3 regions of the Glutamicibacter sp. NPDC087583 genome follow, and region 2 is predicted to be linked to each of the others. Evidence: riboswitches for the same ligand, from Rfam matches in the RefSeq annotation. Region 2 holds a riboswitch; each other region holds the start of a gene.

Region 1 (4,443 bases), on a different contig from region 2:
GTGAATTTACAAAACCCTAAGTCACCGTGGATTAAATTCGCCAGCAAGGCCGGATCTTCCAGTAGTCCACAATCGGCTAGGGTTTCTGCGTTCGGGGGCGGTGGATAACTTAATGTGTGCAACGACTCGGCGGGCGAACCTGGATCAGCGACTGGGCTGCCGGCGCACTCTCGCCACTTCGCGTCCGCGACGCGCGCCAGTGAAGACGCCATAAAGCGCCGGTTTCATTTGTGATGCGCAGCCTTTGCATGGCTCGGAAGCCCCATGCGAGGGTTGCCGGCAATTCTCTGCCGCTCTGGTCCAGCGTGCAGCGAGGATCCATGAGCTATCTGCGTGGTTCTGTTCGACGGCCCAGACGGGTGGCGGATATGGCGAGTTCAAGGTTTCTCGCGACAGATACTTTGATGACGAGGTTATCGCCAAATGCCTGGGGCAGCTGGCCCAAGAAGGCAGGCCATGAGATTGCCAGCCATCTTGCCACGTCTTCTGGGTGGCGTGAGAGAACGGGCATTGCCGGTGTCGAGGGCTGCGGGGAACGGCTCAACCCGCCTAACCGGAATTCAAAAAGCTCCGGCCAGATCGATGTTTTGATCTGGCCGGAGCTTTGGAAGATGCGAAGCGCTTATACGAGCTCAGGAATCGGCAGCGAATGGAACCGCGAATCATGGAAGATCTGTGGCGAGTGCTCGGAGGTGCGGTGCCCGTGGACTTCCATCAGGACTACCCAGTGATCCCCCGCTTCGACCTCGTTGTAGATCGAAGTCTCCAACCACAACGTTGAGTCGTTGACGAAGAGCGCGCCCTGATCCGAGGAATAGGTATCGATTCCGCGGAACCGGTCGCCATTTTTCGAGGCAATCTGAGCGCAGACACCATCATTGCGTTCGCTCAGCACCGAGACGCCAATGCGGCCAGCTTCGCGCAGCTTTGGCCAAGTGTTCGAGGACTTCTGCACGGCGAACATCACCAGTGCAGGTTCGAGGGAAACTCCCACGGTAAACGATGAAGCGACAAGTCCCGTCTTCACGCCATCCAGTTCTGCACAGAGGGCGGCTACCCCTGATGGATGCTGAGCGAAAACCTTGCGCAGGGTCAACGGGTCAAGTTCAAGATTCAATGACATGGCTCGATTCCTTTGGGTCTTGCCCACCGCGCAGTAGCCTGCAAGCATTGGCTTCTCGTTACTCGAAGCCGCTTGGGCTGAAGTTCCGCGCCGTGTGCGGTACTTGTTCCAGCACATTTTGCGTGGAACCGAATCCTCACCTGGAGCACCCCACTACCGTTGAGAGGGTTGCCGATCAGCAAGCCAGGGCTTATAGCTGATGCTCTTGATTCTGTTTAAAACGATATGGCTCATGACGAACAGCCGTCAAACATTTCACTTCGCAAATCGCAATATTCGACGCAATATTCGATCCAGGGCCCCACCAGAAGTCCTTGGGCAGCCTTTTATTCGCTATGCGCCGCGCTTCTTGAACCCCTCGGCCCCCATGATCGCAGCAGGCTTCCGCCGCCCTTGATTCGGCAGAACACTAACGCCTCCCCTGGGCTCGGGGCCCTGGCGCGAATCCCCTACCGCCCACCGTAATGAAACTTGGTTTCCCGGCATGACGCTGAGGTTCATGCCACTATTGGTCATGGAGTGCATTGAGTCACACTCCTGCTTATTGTTCTCCGTAACCATCGATGACGATTGAGGAATAGCCACACCATGGTAGAGATTCAGGCCAACCATTCAGAATTGACCCCACTGCGTTTCTTGGAACGCACAGTCGAGGCCTATCCGAAGAAGACCGCCGTCATCCATGGAACTCGCATCTTCTCCTATGAAGAATTCGAAGCACGGGTGCACCGCTTTGCCCAGGCGCTGAAGGCTCGCATTGAGCCGGGCGACCGCGTGGCCGTGCTGGCACCGAATACTCCCGAAATGCTCATGGCGCATTACGCCGTACCGCTGTCAGGCGCAGTCCTCGTTGCCCTGAACACCCGACTCTCGGCCCACGAGCTGCAATACATCATTGATCATTCTGCTGCCAAGCTGATGCTTGCCGACACAGAGCTGTTGGAGAACACGAAGACCCTGCGCCGCGAGAACCCAACGCTGGAGGCGCTCATCGAGATCACCGATGACCAGTACGCCGGAGAACGTCCGGACGTGCCCGTGGACGCCACCTTGGACGAGCTAATCGCACAAGCCTCGGATGAAAGACTTCCCTACGCCATCGCCGATGAGCGGGCTCCGATCACTCTCAATTACACGTCGGGCACCACCGGCAAGCCGAAGGGCGTGCTCTACTCGCACCGCGGCAGCTACCTGAACTCGTTGGGCGAAGCGCACCACCAGGGCTTCACGGCCAAGACCCGCTACTTGTGGACCCTGCCGATGTTCCACTGCAACGGCTGGTGCACTCCATGGGCCGTCACCGCAGCGGGAGGAACCCACCTGTGCCTGCGCGGCGTGCGCGAAGATTCCGTTTGGGATGCCATCGAGAATCTTGGAACCACCCACTTGTGCGGCGCTCCGACCGTCTGCTCCATCATCGCCGACTCCACCCGCGCCCACCAGCTCGATGCGCCACTGCGCATCACCACCGCAGGAGCTCCCCCGTCCCCGGCAATCATCTCCAAGCTGCAGAAGCTGGGCATCGAGGTAGTCCATGTATATGGCCTCACCGAGGTATACGGACCGTACACGGTGTGCGAGTACCAGGATGAGTGGGATGCCCTCGATGGCCCGGACCGGGCCGCGAAGCTCGCCCGCCAAGGCGTTGGCATGATTACCGCCGAGTCCGCACGCATTGTTGACGAGAACATGAACGATGTCCCGGCGGATGGACAGACCATGGGCGAAATCGTGCTGCGCGGCAATAACGTCATGATCGGCTACTACCGCGATGAAGCGGCCACTACCCAAGCTTTCCATGGCGGCTGGTTCCACACCGGCGATCTGGGTGTCATGCACCCGGATGGCTACATCCAGGTGCGCGACCGGGCCAAGGACATCATCATTTCCGGCGGCGAGAACATCTCCACCATCGAGGTGGAGCAGGCGCTGGCCTCGCACCCTGAGGTGCTGGACCTGGCCGTCATCGGCATAGCGGACGAGAAATGGGGCGAGCGTCCGGTGGCATATGTCATCCGCGCCAGCGGATCCTCCCTGGACGCGCAAACGCTGATTGAATTCGCCCGCGAAAAGCTGGCCGGTTTCAAGGTGCCGCGCACCATCGTCTTCCCGCAGGATCTGCCGCGCACCTCCACTGGTAAGGTGCAGAAGAATGTCCTGCGCGCCCAGGCGCTAGAAGCCAGCACACCGAACTAGCCCGAGGATCACCAATTGGATAACCCAGCACCACGGATTCCCAACAAGTCCAGCCGTTTCAGCGAAAGCATCGGACTGGAATTCGATGAAATCACAGCCACTGAAGTACGCGGCCACGCGCAGTTGGACGAGAACCACCACACCCCCTGGGGCGTAGTCCATGGCGGCGTGTACACCTCGATCATCGAGAGCGCAGGATCGGTGGGCGCCAGCTACGCGGTGGCCGAACGCGGGCAATTCGCAGTCGGCGTGCACAACGCCACCGACTTCCTGCGCCCTTCCACCGGAGCACGGGTCCAGGTGATCGCCACCGCGCTACTCCAAGGGCGCACCCAGCAGCTCTGGGAGGTCATCATCACCGATGAATCCACCGGCAAGCAGCTATCCCGCGGCCAGTTGCGCACCCAGAATGTGGATTTGCCTGAGAATCCGGCCTAGCTGGTTTTCACACCGCGAGCACGGGCGTACGGTAGATGGCATCTAACGCTCAAGCTCCAGGAGATTCGCCATGAGTGCGACCTATACCTTCGATGTGTTCAGCAGCCTCGATGGCTTCGGCAGCGCCGCCGGCGATTGGGGCGGCTACTGGGGAAAACAGGGGCCAGAGCTGTTAGCTCACCGCCTCGCGCTCTACACTCCGGCTTGCCGCATGGTTTTCGGAGCCAACACCTTCCGTCTCTTCAGCCGCTTCTGGGCAGAAATCGAGGCGAATCCCGAGGTTGAAGACGCGTGGGGTGTGGCCCTGCACGACAAGCCCGCCACCGTCATCTCCACCACCCTGGAAGAGCCGCTGTCCTGGCCAAACCCCACGCTGGAGCGAGCTGATGCACTGGAAGTCGTCGCACAGCTCAAGGAAGCTTCAGATGTGCCGCTGCGCTCCCACGGCTGCTTGGCGATGAACCATTCCCTGCTGGCGGCAGGTCTTGTGGACTTCATCCAGGTGACCATCTTCCCGGTACTGACCGGGCATAGCGGTTCTGCCCCGGTACTTGGCGGGGTCGATGACTACGATCTGGAACTTGTCGAGTCCAAGCTGCTGGACGGACGGATCCAGGAACTGACTTATCGCCCGACGCGCCATCAACCAGCGCATGGATAGCAGCTCGATGAAGCGCATTCTGGGT
Region 2 (4,443 bases):
CGGCTGGCCCAGGATCTCATCGAGTACCGGGTTGATGAAGTACACCTTGTACTTGGAGGAGGAGAGCAGGTAGGTAGCCACGAAATAGCTGGCGCGCGATGGCTTGTTCGAGGCGCCGACAATGGCGATGGACTTGGTGTCGCGCAGGATCTCCAGGCGCTGTGCGGCTCCCGGGCCTTCCCAAGTGGTTTCAACGGCAGCCATTAGATTGCTCCCTTCGAAGCGGTTGGCAATGCGCAGGCGGAACCGTCATAGGCCGGTGCCTCGAACCCTGCGGCGGAACCGGCAATCACTTCCTGCGAAGCGGCCAGCGCCTGGTCCAGATCCCAGAGAATATCCTCGACATCTTCCAGCCCTACCGACAGTCGGATCAAATCTTCTGGCACGCCCGCGGAGACCAGCTGCTCGGCGCTCAGCTGCTGGTGGGTGGTGGAGGCCGGGTGCAGCACCAGGGTGCGGGCATCGCCGATGTTGGCCAGGTGGCTGGCCAGCTGCAGGGCCTCGATGAACTTCGAGCCGGCTTCGCGCCCGCCCTTGACCCCGAAGCTGAAGACCGAGCCGACGCCCATGGGCAGCAGCTCCTTGGCCTGCGCGTGCTGCGGGTGGGACTCCAGGCCCGCGTAGTTCACGTAGGTCACGCGCTCATCGGCCTGCAACCAGGCCGCGACCTGCTTCGCATTGGACAGGTGGTTGTCCATGCGCTGCGGCAAGGTCTCCAGGCCCTGGAGCAGCTGGAATGCGGACTGGGCCGGCAGGGCCGGTCCGAAGTCGCGCAGCTGCTCGCTGCGCAGCTTGGTCAGGAAGCCGTACTCGCCGAAGTTGTCCCACCAGGAGACGTTGCCGTAGCTGGCTACCGGTTCGGTCATGGTGGGGAACTTGCCGTTGCCCCAGTTGAACTTGCCCGACTCGATGACCACGCCGCCCAGGGTGGTGCCGTGCCCGCCGATGAACTTGGTAGCCGAGTGGATCACGATGTCCGCGCCGTGCTCGATAGGGCGCAGGATGTACGGGGGAGTGAGCGTCGAATCGACCACCAGCGGGAGATTGTGGCGGTGCGCCACCTCGGCCAGGCCCTTCAGGTCAGCGATGTCGCCGGACGGGTTGGCCACAACTTCGGTGTAGACGGCCTTGGTGTTCTCCTGGATCGCCGCTTCGAAGTCGGCGGGATCATTGGAGTCGATGAAAGTGGTGTTGATGCCGAAGCGGCGCAGCGAGACATCCAGCTGGGTGATGGTGCCGCCATAGAGCTTGGAGGATGCCACGATGTGGTCGCCTGCCTGGGCCAAGGCCGCGAAGGTGACGAATTCCGCGGCCATGCCCGAGCCGGTGGCTACCGCTCCGATGCCGCCTTCCAGCGAAGCCATGCGCTCTTCGAAAGCCGCCACGGTCGGGTTGCCGATACGCGAGTAGATGTTGCCGTACTTTTGCAGGGCAAAGAGGTTGGCCGCATCGTCAGCGTCCTTGAAAACGAACGAAGTGGTCTGGTAGATCGGCACTGCGCGTGAGCCGTGCTCGGCATCGGGGGTGCCTCCGGCATGCAATGCGCGGGTGCGGAAACCAAACTTGTGATCTGCCATGGTGGCTTACGACTCCTTGTCGACTGGGGTTTCGCGTGCACCGCAGGGCGGGCCGCGATCGAGGCAGGAATCCCGGAATCAATGTCGCTTCCTGCCGTGGTCCAACGGGTAAGCGGCTGCATCGTTTCTGGCGGTAGCACCGTATCCACCGGATGTGGCAGGTTGCTGCGGCGTCATCGAACCAGATCTCTCAGCCGCTCGGGATGGTGTAATAATCTTCGCAACATGACCGTTCGTGACCCAACTATGAGTCGTAACGTTGCGTATTGGAGCTGATATCGGAGATTCTTCGATACCTGTTGCCCCGGTTAGGCTGGATTCATGGATACTTCTCTGGCATTGGTTCGACACGGGCAGACAGACTGGAACCTTGCAGGACGCTTGCAGGGACGAACCGATATTCCGTTGAACGATACCGGGCGCGAACAGGCTCGCGAGGTCGGACGCAGGCTCATCGGCCAGAATTGGTCGCTGGTACTTGCTTCACCCTTGGAACGTGCCCAGGAAACTGCCGCGCTGATTGCCCAGCAGATCGGGGCTGAGACGGGGAACGCTGTTCCGGAACTCATTGAACGCGGCTTCGGCCCGCTGGAAGGCCGGATCATGGCCGAGGTCAGCGAAGCGGAATCGGCTGCTGCCAAGGACCTGCGTGAGCCGCGTGCCCAGATCTTGAGCCGTGCAGTGCCAGCGCTGCTGGACTTGGCCAGCAGGCATGCCGGGCGCAAGGTCATGATTGTCAGCCATGGGGCCACCATGCGCACCATCCGCGACGCATTGGCCGGAACCACGGATCCCCAAGGCGTGGAAAATGGCGAAATGCTCCACTTGGACTTGATCCGCCTTGAGCAGATCGCCAGCGAATTGGATCTGGTGGCATTCTAGGAATCCATGGGGTCTCTGCGAGAAGTAAATTTTTTTTCGTTCACGCCTCACAAAATGGTCTCCTCGTACGTTTACATGGTGAGAAGCCATGAAGGCGCAAGAATTCCAGGAGAGCCATGCAAGCACCGTTCGAGCGGATAGTCCAGGACTATGGACTGAACGTCCTGCGCGTTTGCCGTGCCCTGCTTGATGAGCATCGCGCGCAAGACGCCTGGTCCGAAACGTTCCTTGCCGCGCTCAAGGCGTACCCGCAACTGCCGGAGGACGCCAATGTCCTGGCATGGCTAGTGCGTATTGCCCGGAACAAAGCCATTGACGAGTTGCGCAGGAACAAGCCGGAAATCCTCATCGGCCAAGACGTGGACAGCCTGGCCCCATCAGCCCAACGGCCGGATCTGCAGTTGGAAAACCTGCAGCTGTGGCATGAGGTGAACCAGCTTCCTGGCACGCAGCGGCAGGTGGTGGCCTACCGCTACCTGGGCGGAATGAGCTACGCGCAAATTGCCGGAATCCTTTCCGGCACCGAAGCTGCCGCCCGGCGTTCGGGCGCCGATGGGATCAAGAATCTGCGGGCCCGGATGGATGACCAAGAACTATGGCGGGAGCAGCCATGAACGGAAAAAATTATCGGCAGCAGGCTACGGCCGCTGAAGCGCAAGTCCTCGACTCGCTGCAGGACCGGCTCGTTGAACGGGCCCGTGCACGGGAACTTGTTGATGTTGCCTATCGCGTGGTCGATAGCCCCGTGGGGGCCTTGCTGCTGGCCAGTACCGATGCCGGGCTGGTCCGGGTCGCTTTTGAATCCGAAGGCCATGACCGGATTCTGGAGGTGCTCTCGGAAAGGCTCAGCCCGCGGATCCTGCGCGACAAGTCGAGCTTGGATAGTGCCGTCCGGCAACTGGATGAGTATTTCGCGGGCCAACGGCATGGCTTCGATCTTCCGGTGGACTTGCAGCTCTCCACCGAGTTCCGCCGCCAGGTGCAGCTGGAACTGGGTCATATCGATTACGGGCGTACCCTGAGCTACGCCCAGCTGGCGCAGCAGATCGGCAAGCCGAAGGCGGTGCGGGCCGTCGGTTCAGCCTGCGCCACCAACCCGATTCCCATCGTGCTGCCCTGCCATCGGGTGCTGCGCACCGATGGTTCATTGGGCGGCTACCTGGGAGGCTTGGAAGCCAAGTCCGAGCTGCTGAAGCTGGAGAACCCGGACTTCGCCAGCGGCGCCGCGACGCTGTTCTGACGGGCAGTTCCCGCATGAAACAAGTGCTGGGCTGCTGCCTCCCTTGCGGGAAGCAGCAGCCCAGCACTAATTGCTACGGGCTTGCAGCCCAGCAGCTGCTACTTGCTGCGCAGTTCGAAGCGATCTGCGTCCATGAGCTTGGCCCAAGCGGAGGCGAAGTCATTGACGAACTTCTCCTTGGCATCATCCGAAGCGTAAACCTCGGCCAGTGCACGCAGCTCGGAGTTGGCACCGAAGACCAGATCCACGCGGCTACCGGTCCAGCGGCCATCGGTGGTGGTGTAGGTCTGCTCGTCAGCGGACGGGGTCCATTCCAACCCCAGCTCCAGCAGGTTCGCGAAGAAGTCGTTGGTCAACGCGCCTGGGGTGTCGGTGAAGACGCCCAAGTTGGAGCCGTCCCAGTTATTGCCGATGACGCGCAGTCCACCGAGCAGTACGGTCGCTTCCGGTGCCGAGAGGCCCAGCAGATTCGCGCGGTCGATCAGCAGGTACTCGCTAGGCAGCTTGACGAAGCCCGAGTCGTAGTTGCGGAATCCGTCGGAAACTGGTTCCAGCCATGCGAACTGGTCAACGTCGGTTTGCTCCTGGGTTGCGTCTACGCGGCCCGGGGTGAATGGAACCTCGACCTGCTGGCCAGCTGCCAGGGCTGCCTGCTCGACTCCGACGTTGCCGGCTAGGACAACGACGTCCGCGAAGGAAGCCTTGATCCCGGAAGTGGCGTTGAAGTTGTCAACAATCTCTTCC
Region 3 (4,443 bases), on a different contig from region 2:
GTTTCGTTTCAGGAACCTCGAAGAGGGTACCGACCTCCATGCCCAGCACTTCGCACAACCGCAAAAGAGTGGAAACCGAAGGGCTGGTCAGGTCGCGCTCCACACGCGAGAGGAAACCCTTGGTCAGTCCGGATAGCTCGGCGACCTGGTCAATGGTCATACGCTGGGTCTGGCGCACCCCGCGCAGCCTCGCACCGATATTGATCGCGGCACCGGTTGGTTCAACTGGCAAGGTTTTCATCGTTTGGCTCCTCGACGTTTTCTGCAGCAACAACCGCAACCACTTTGGCTTCAAGGCCTGCGGGGCAAGTTTACCAATGGTAAACACACCGCGCCCTCTACCGCGAGACTGCAGCGCTCACTAGACTCTGCCCATGGACAGCACCAAGGACAAGCTCTGCGGGTACCTGAACGACGCGCGCGAGAATGCGATCTACAAGGCAGAAGGCCTCGCCGAACACCTGGCACGCACTCCGCTCACCCCTACAGGCACCCATATCCTGGGAGTACTGCACCATTTGGCGATCAATGAATACGAATATTTCGGCACCTGCCTCAAGCGCAGGGCCGATGACCGCTACGTTCGCGAATTCATTGCGCCGCATGATCCCGACGCGGATTTCCTCCCGCCAGCAGATATGGATGCGCAACAGCTGATCGGCCTGTATCGGAAAGCCATCGCCTTCGCCGATGAAGCCATCAGCGATCTGCCCCTGGACTGTCCCGTAGAGGTACCGTGGTGGGGGCCAGCTGGCAAAACCACCTTGGACCACCTGCTCATCCATGCGCTCGCCGAAACCTCCCGGCATGCAGGGCATCTGGATATTATCCGCGAGCAGCTCGATGGCCGTGCTGGCTGGACCGCGCAACTGGATCTGCTGCCCGGCTACACCGCGGGGCAATGGGCCGAACAACGCGAGAAGCTGCAGCAACTGGCCAATGCCTTTGCCCCGGGCAGCTGAGCCGCAGTCATATTACGCATTCGGACTTCACCGGGCCCTACCGCCGGCGGTACCATCGGAAATGTTGCTTCACGAGACGCGGCGCCAAGCTCCGACTGGCCGCGCACCAACCCCAAGTTCATGGGTGGTTCGGATGAGGAAGCGGTCCGCGCATCAACAGGTGCACGGGCAAGAGCTCGCAAGAGAGTTGACCTCCATGGCATATCCGATTCTGCCCGTCATCGACCGCCAGACCGGCCAAGTGCAGTTCAAGGCCGAGGGGCGCTGGCGCACCCGCTACGTTGCAGATCCGCTCAGGCTTGAACGGCTCATTGCCCGTTGCGCCCGCAGGCCGACCTATGATCCGGCCACTTCTGAATTGCAGCTGGTGCTGCCGGTAGCCGGAAATCCCGCGGGCAAGAGAATTGCTTTTAGCCTTGCCAAATTCCCAAGTGCAGGAGCCCTGACTAAACTGGGTGGTTGATCCGATCCACGGGTTTCATTGGAAAATCCATGTTCCAGGAGAGTCATCGTCGCGATGCCACAGCACCCAGAAACCGAACCTACCAAAGCGCAGATCCAGCGATGGCGCAAGTATCTCGCAGATGAAGTCGCCGAAGGCTCCATCTACAGGGCCCTCGCGGAAAAGAAAACCGGTCAAGAACGGCAAATCCTGCTGGGCCTTGCAGAGGCGGAAGCCCGCCACGAATCCCACTGGCGCGTCCTGCTCGGCGAGCATTTCAAGGAAGTCCGCCCGTCGCTGCGACGCACCATGCTGCGTTTCCTGGCATTGCATTTCGGTTCGGTCTTCGTGCTGGCCATGGCCCAGCGCTCCGAAAGCAGTTCGCCCTACCGCGACGACAAGGACGCCACCGCGCAGATGGCGGCCGACGAACAGGTCCACGAAGAGGTCGTCCGGGCGCTGGCTACAGCAGGCCGTGCGCGCCTTTCGGGCAACTTCCGCGCTGCGGTCTTCGGCGCCAACGACGGGCTGGTTTCCAACCTGGCGTTGATCATGGGTATCGGTGCGACCGGTGTTTCAGCGACCTTCGTGCTGTTCTCCGGTGTTGCCGGTTTGCTGGCCGGCGCACTGTCCATGGCAGCTGGCGAATACGTCTCGGTGCGTTCCCAGCGCGAGCTGCTGACCGCCTCGCGACCAACCCAGGTCACGCTGACCGCCGCCCCGAACCTCGATCTGGACGCCAACGAGCTGGTGCTGATCTACAAGGCCCGCGGCATGAGCGATGAAGATGCAGCGCACCGGGCCGCAGAACGCATGGGCCTGTTCACCTGCGATTGCAACCCCGACTTCTCGTTGAACCCGGAAGGCCGCGGCGAAGAACTCGAGAAGGAGCACCAGGAACTGGGGTCGGCCACCGGCGCGGCGGCCACCTCGTTCATCCTTTTCGCTTCCGGCGCGGTCGTGCCGATCCTGCCTTATATCCTTGGGCTCTCCGGCATGACCGCGATCCTCGTCTCGGTAGTCCTGGTAGGCGTGGCCCTGATGATCACCGGAGGGATCGTGGGACTGCTTTCCGGTGCCTCCCCGCTCAAGCGCGGCCTGCGCCAGCTAGCCATCGGCTGGGGCGCAGCGGCCATCACCTACTGCTTGGGCCTGATCTTCGACGTCAGCATCGGATAGCAGCCTGCTGCGATTCGAATGCCGGTACAGCTTTGGCTCTACCGGCATTTTCCATGCCGTGCTCTAGCTGTTCTCCGGCCGCCGGGTACGCCGGCGCAGGGTTTGCATGCTCTGGATGAACTCCATCGCTTCTTCGGCGGTTTCCACCAGAGCAATCTTCTGTTCCATGACACGGTCCTTGGCCAGGGCCTGAAGCAGCGGCCAAGCAGGCAGATCCCTCGTCCAATAGTCCTTGCCGATCAGCACCATCGGCACCACGCGAGCACCGGTAGCGTAGTAGTTTTCGCAGGCATCCTGGAAGATTTCCTGCACCGTGCCGGCGGCCCCGGGCAGAACTACCAGCCCGCCGTTGGACTGCTCCAGCAAAATCGCTTCACGAATGGAATTGGTGAAGAACTTGGCAATCTGGGTGGCAAACAGATTCGGCGGCTCATGGCCGTAGAACCAGGTTGGCACGCCCAGGGACTGCCGCTGGCTCGGGAAACGCTCCTTGACCATCAGCGCAATTCTCGCCCAGCCGGTGCGCTGATGGATCGCATCTGGCGCTTCGGCCAGCATCTGCAATGCCGTAGCGACATCTTCTTGCCCGTAATCGGCCAGCCACGCACCGGCGTTGGCGGCTTCCATTGCGCCGGGGCCTCCACCGGTGGCGACCGCGTAGCCGGCCCGGGTAATCATGCGCCCAAGCTCCAAAGCTTGCGCATACTGCGCAGTGCCCCGGCTCATCGCATGCCCGCCCATCACCCCGATAATCGGGGTTTCCTTGAACGTGCCCTCGTACACCGCCGAGACCAGCGCCTGGCCAATGTGGTGATCATGCAGGGTTCTTGCCAGCGCATTGCTATCGCTATCGGAATTCACCGCTGCATGCTGCTGGGAGTACGCGTAGATCTTCGCATCAGGCACATGCTCGTAGGTCTGCGTCCGGATCCCCGAGTACAACTCATGCGGCGAATACAAGCCGCGAGCCACCGTCTCGAAGGGAACCTCCTCCCCCGAGCTCATGCACAGCCCGCCAGTGGCTTGCACGATCTGCGCTCCTTGCGCGGAATACTGGCAATCGATGAATAGCGCTTCGGAAAGATCCAAGGATTCCAGCACGGTATCCCGTTCGCGCAGATCAACACGGTGCACTCGCCAGCCTTTTCCGCGTGCGCGGTGGGAAGCCAGCGCTTCGGCTGCGAGACGGTCGAATTCAACGAGCGTCGTTATGTTCACTGCGCGTGCTGGAAGGTAGGGCCACACTTGGGACATGCGTCAACGCTACGTCATAGATAGTGATTATTCACAGAAAGGCCCTTCAACTTTCGCGAAGGCCCGGAACGTGAAACGATGAGAGGATGATTGAATCTGTTCCACCAACCATTGATGCCCGCCACTTATTGGCTTTTCTGGGCAACGTTCCTTTCTTCTATGGAAAGAACCTGGCTGCAGAAGCAAATTCCGTGGTTGACGTGGAATTCGACGAAAGCACCCACCAGATCGAAGGCACCGTCACCGATTCTGGCGAAGAATATTCTCCGATGATCCAGGTCCTCATGGACGGTGGAGAGTGGAAGATCGAATCGTGCGAGTGCACCTGCGACGCACCGGGCATCTGCTCGCACATCGCGGCACTGGCTATTGTCTCCAACAAGATCGCTTCCCAGCCACGCCCCGTGCCTGCCCGGGAAGAGAAGCCGAACACAGTTTGGTCGCAGCAAATCGATTCATGGTTTGAAGAGTCCGAGCCGGGCCCGGCCGATGGCCTGCTTGGTTCGCAGCACGATCCGGTAGTGCCGATGGCGCTTCAGTTCCTGCTCTTCGATTCGAAGGACGCCACCCAGCAGCAACAATGGATGCCGACCGGAACCATCCCGC

Evidence for each region. Region 2 has a riboswitch for S-adenosylmethionine ahead of ACIOU9_RS15615 (O-acetylhomoserine aminocarboxypropyltransferase/cysteine synthase family protein). Riboswitches for the same ligand answer to the same signal wherever they lie in the genome.
Region 1: linked by a shared signal. The riboswitch ahead of ACIOU9_RS12135 (flavin reductase family protein) and the one ahead of ACIOU9_RS15615 (O-acetylhomoserine aminocarboxypropyltransferase/cysteine synthase family protein) in region 2 are both predicted to bind S-adenosylmethionine.
Region 3: linked by a shared signal. The riboswitch ahead of ACIOU9_RS08960 (hypothetical protein) and the one ahead of ACIOU9_RS15615 (O-acetylhomoserine aminocarboxypropyltransferase/cysteine synthase family protein) in region 2 are both predicted to bind S-adenosylmethionine.

The regions. Positions count from the first base shown of each region.
Region 1 covers NZ_JBIUWY010000004.1:132,019-136,461, reverse strand. Annotated here, with positions in the region: gene ACIOU9_RS12135 (flavin reductase family protein) at 623-1,123, opposite strand; SAM riboswitch class IV at 1,218-1,334, opposite strand; gene ACIOU9_RS12130 (long-chain-fatty-acid--CoA ligase) at 1,712-3,319, shown strand; gene ACIOU9_RS12125 (PaaI family thioesterase) at 3,335-3,757, shown strand; gene ACIOU9_RS12120 (dihydrofolate reductase family protein) at 3,828-4,418, shown strand; gene ACIOU9_RS12115 (PQQ-dependent sugar dehydrogenase) at 4,426-4,443, shown strand, end outside.
Region 2 covers NZ_JBIUWY010000007.1:83,826-88,268, forward strand. Annotated here, with positions in the region: gene ACIOU9_RS15610 (CoA-binding protein) at 1-204, opposite strand, end outside; gene ACIOU9_RS15615 (O-acetylhomoserine aminocarboxypropyltransferase/cysteine synthase family protein) at 204-1,577, opposite strand; SAM riboswitch class I at 1,693-1,787, opposite strand; gene ACIOU9_RS15620 (histidine phosphatase family protein) at 1,899-2,459, shown strand; gene ACIOU9_RS15625 (RNA polymerase sigma factor) at 2,576-3,073, shown strand; gene ACIOU9_RS15630 (methylated-DNA--[protein]-cysteine S-methyltransferase) at 3,070-3,699, shown strand; gene katG (catalase/peroxidase HPI) at 3,798-4,443, opposite strand, start outside.
Region 3 covers NZ_JBIUWY010000002.1:607,452-611,894, forward strand. Annotated here, with positions in the region: gene ACIOU9_RS08950 (helix-turn-helix domain-containing protein) at 1-241, opposite strand, end outside; gene ACIOU9_RS08955 (DinB family protein) at 375-962, shown strand; SAM riboswitch class IV at 1,030-1,143, shown strand; gene ACIOU9_RS08960 (hypothetical protein) at 1,159-1,425, shown strand; gene ACIOU9_RS08965 (VIT1/CCC1 transporter family protein) at 1,480-2,583, shown strand; gene ACIOU9_RS08970 (LOG family protein) at 2,647-3,837, opposite strand; gene ACIOU9_RS08975 (DEAD/DEAH box helicase) at 3,924-4,443, shown strand, end outside.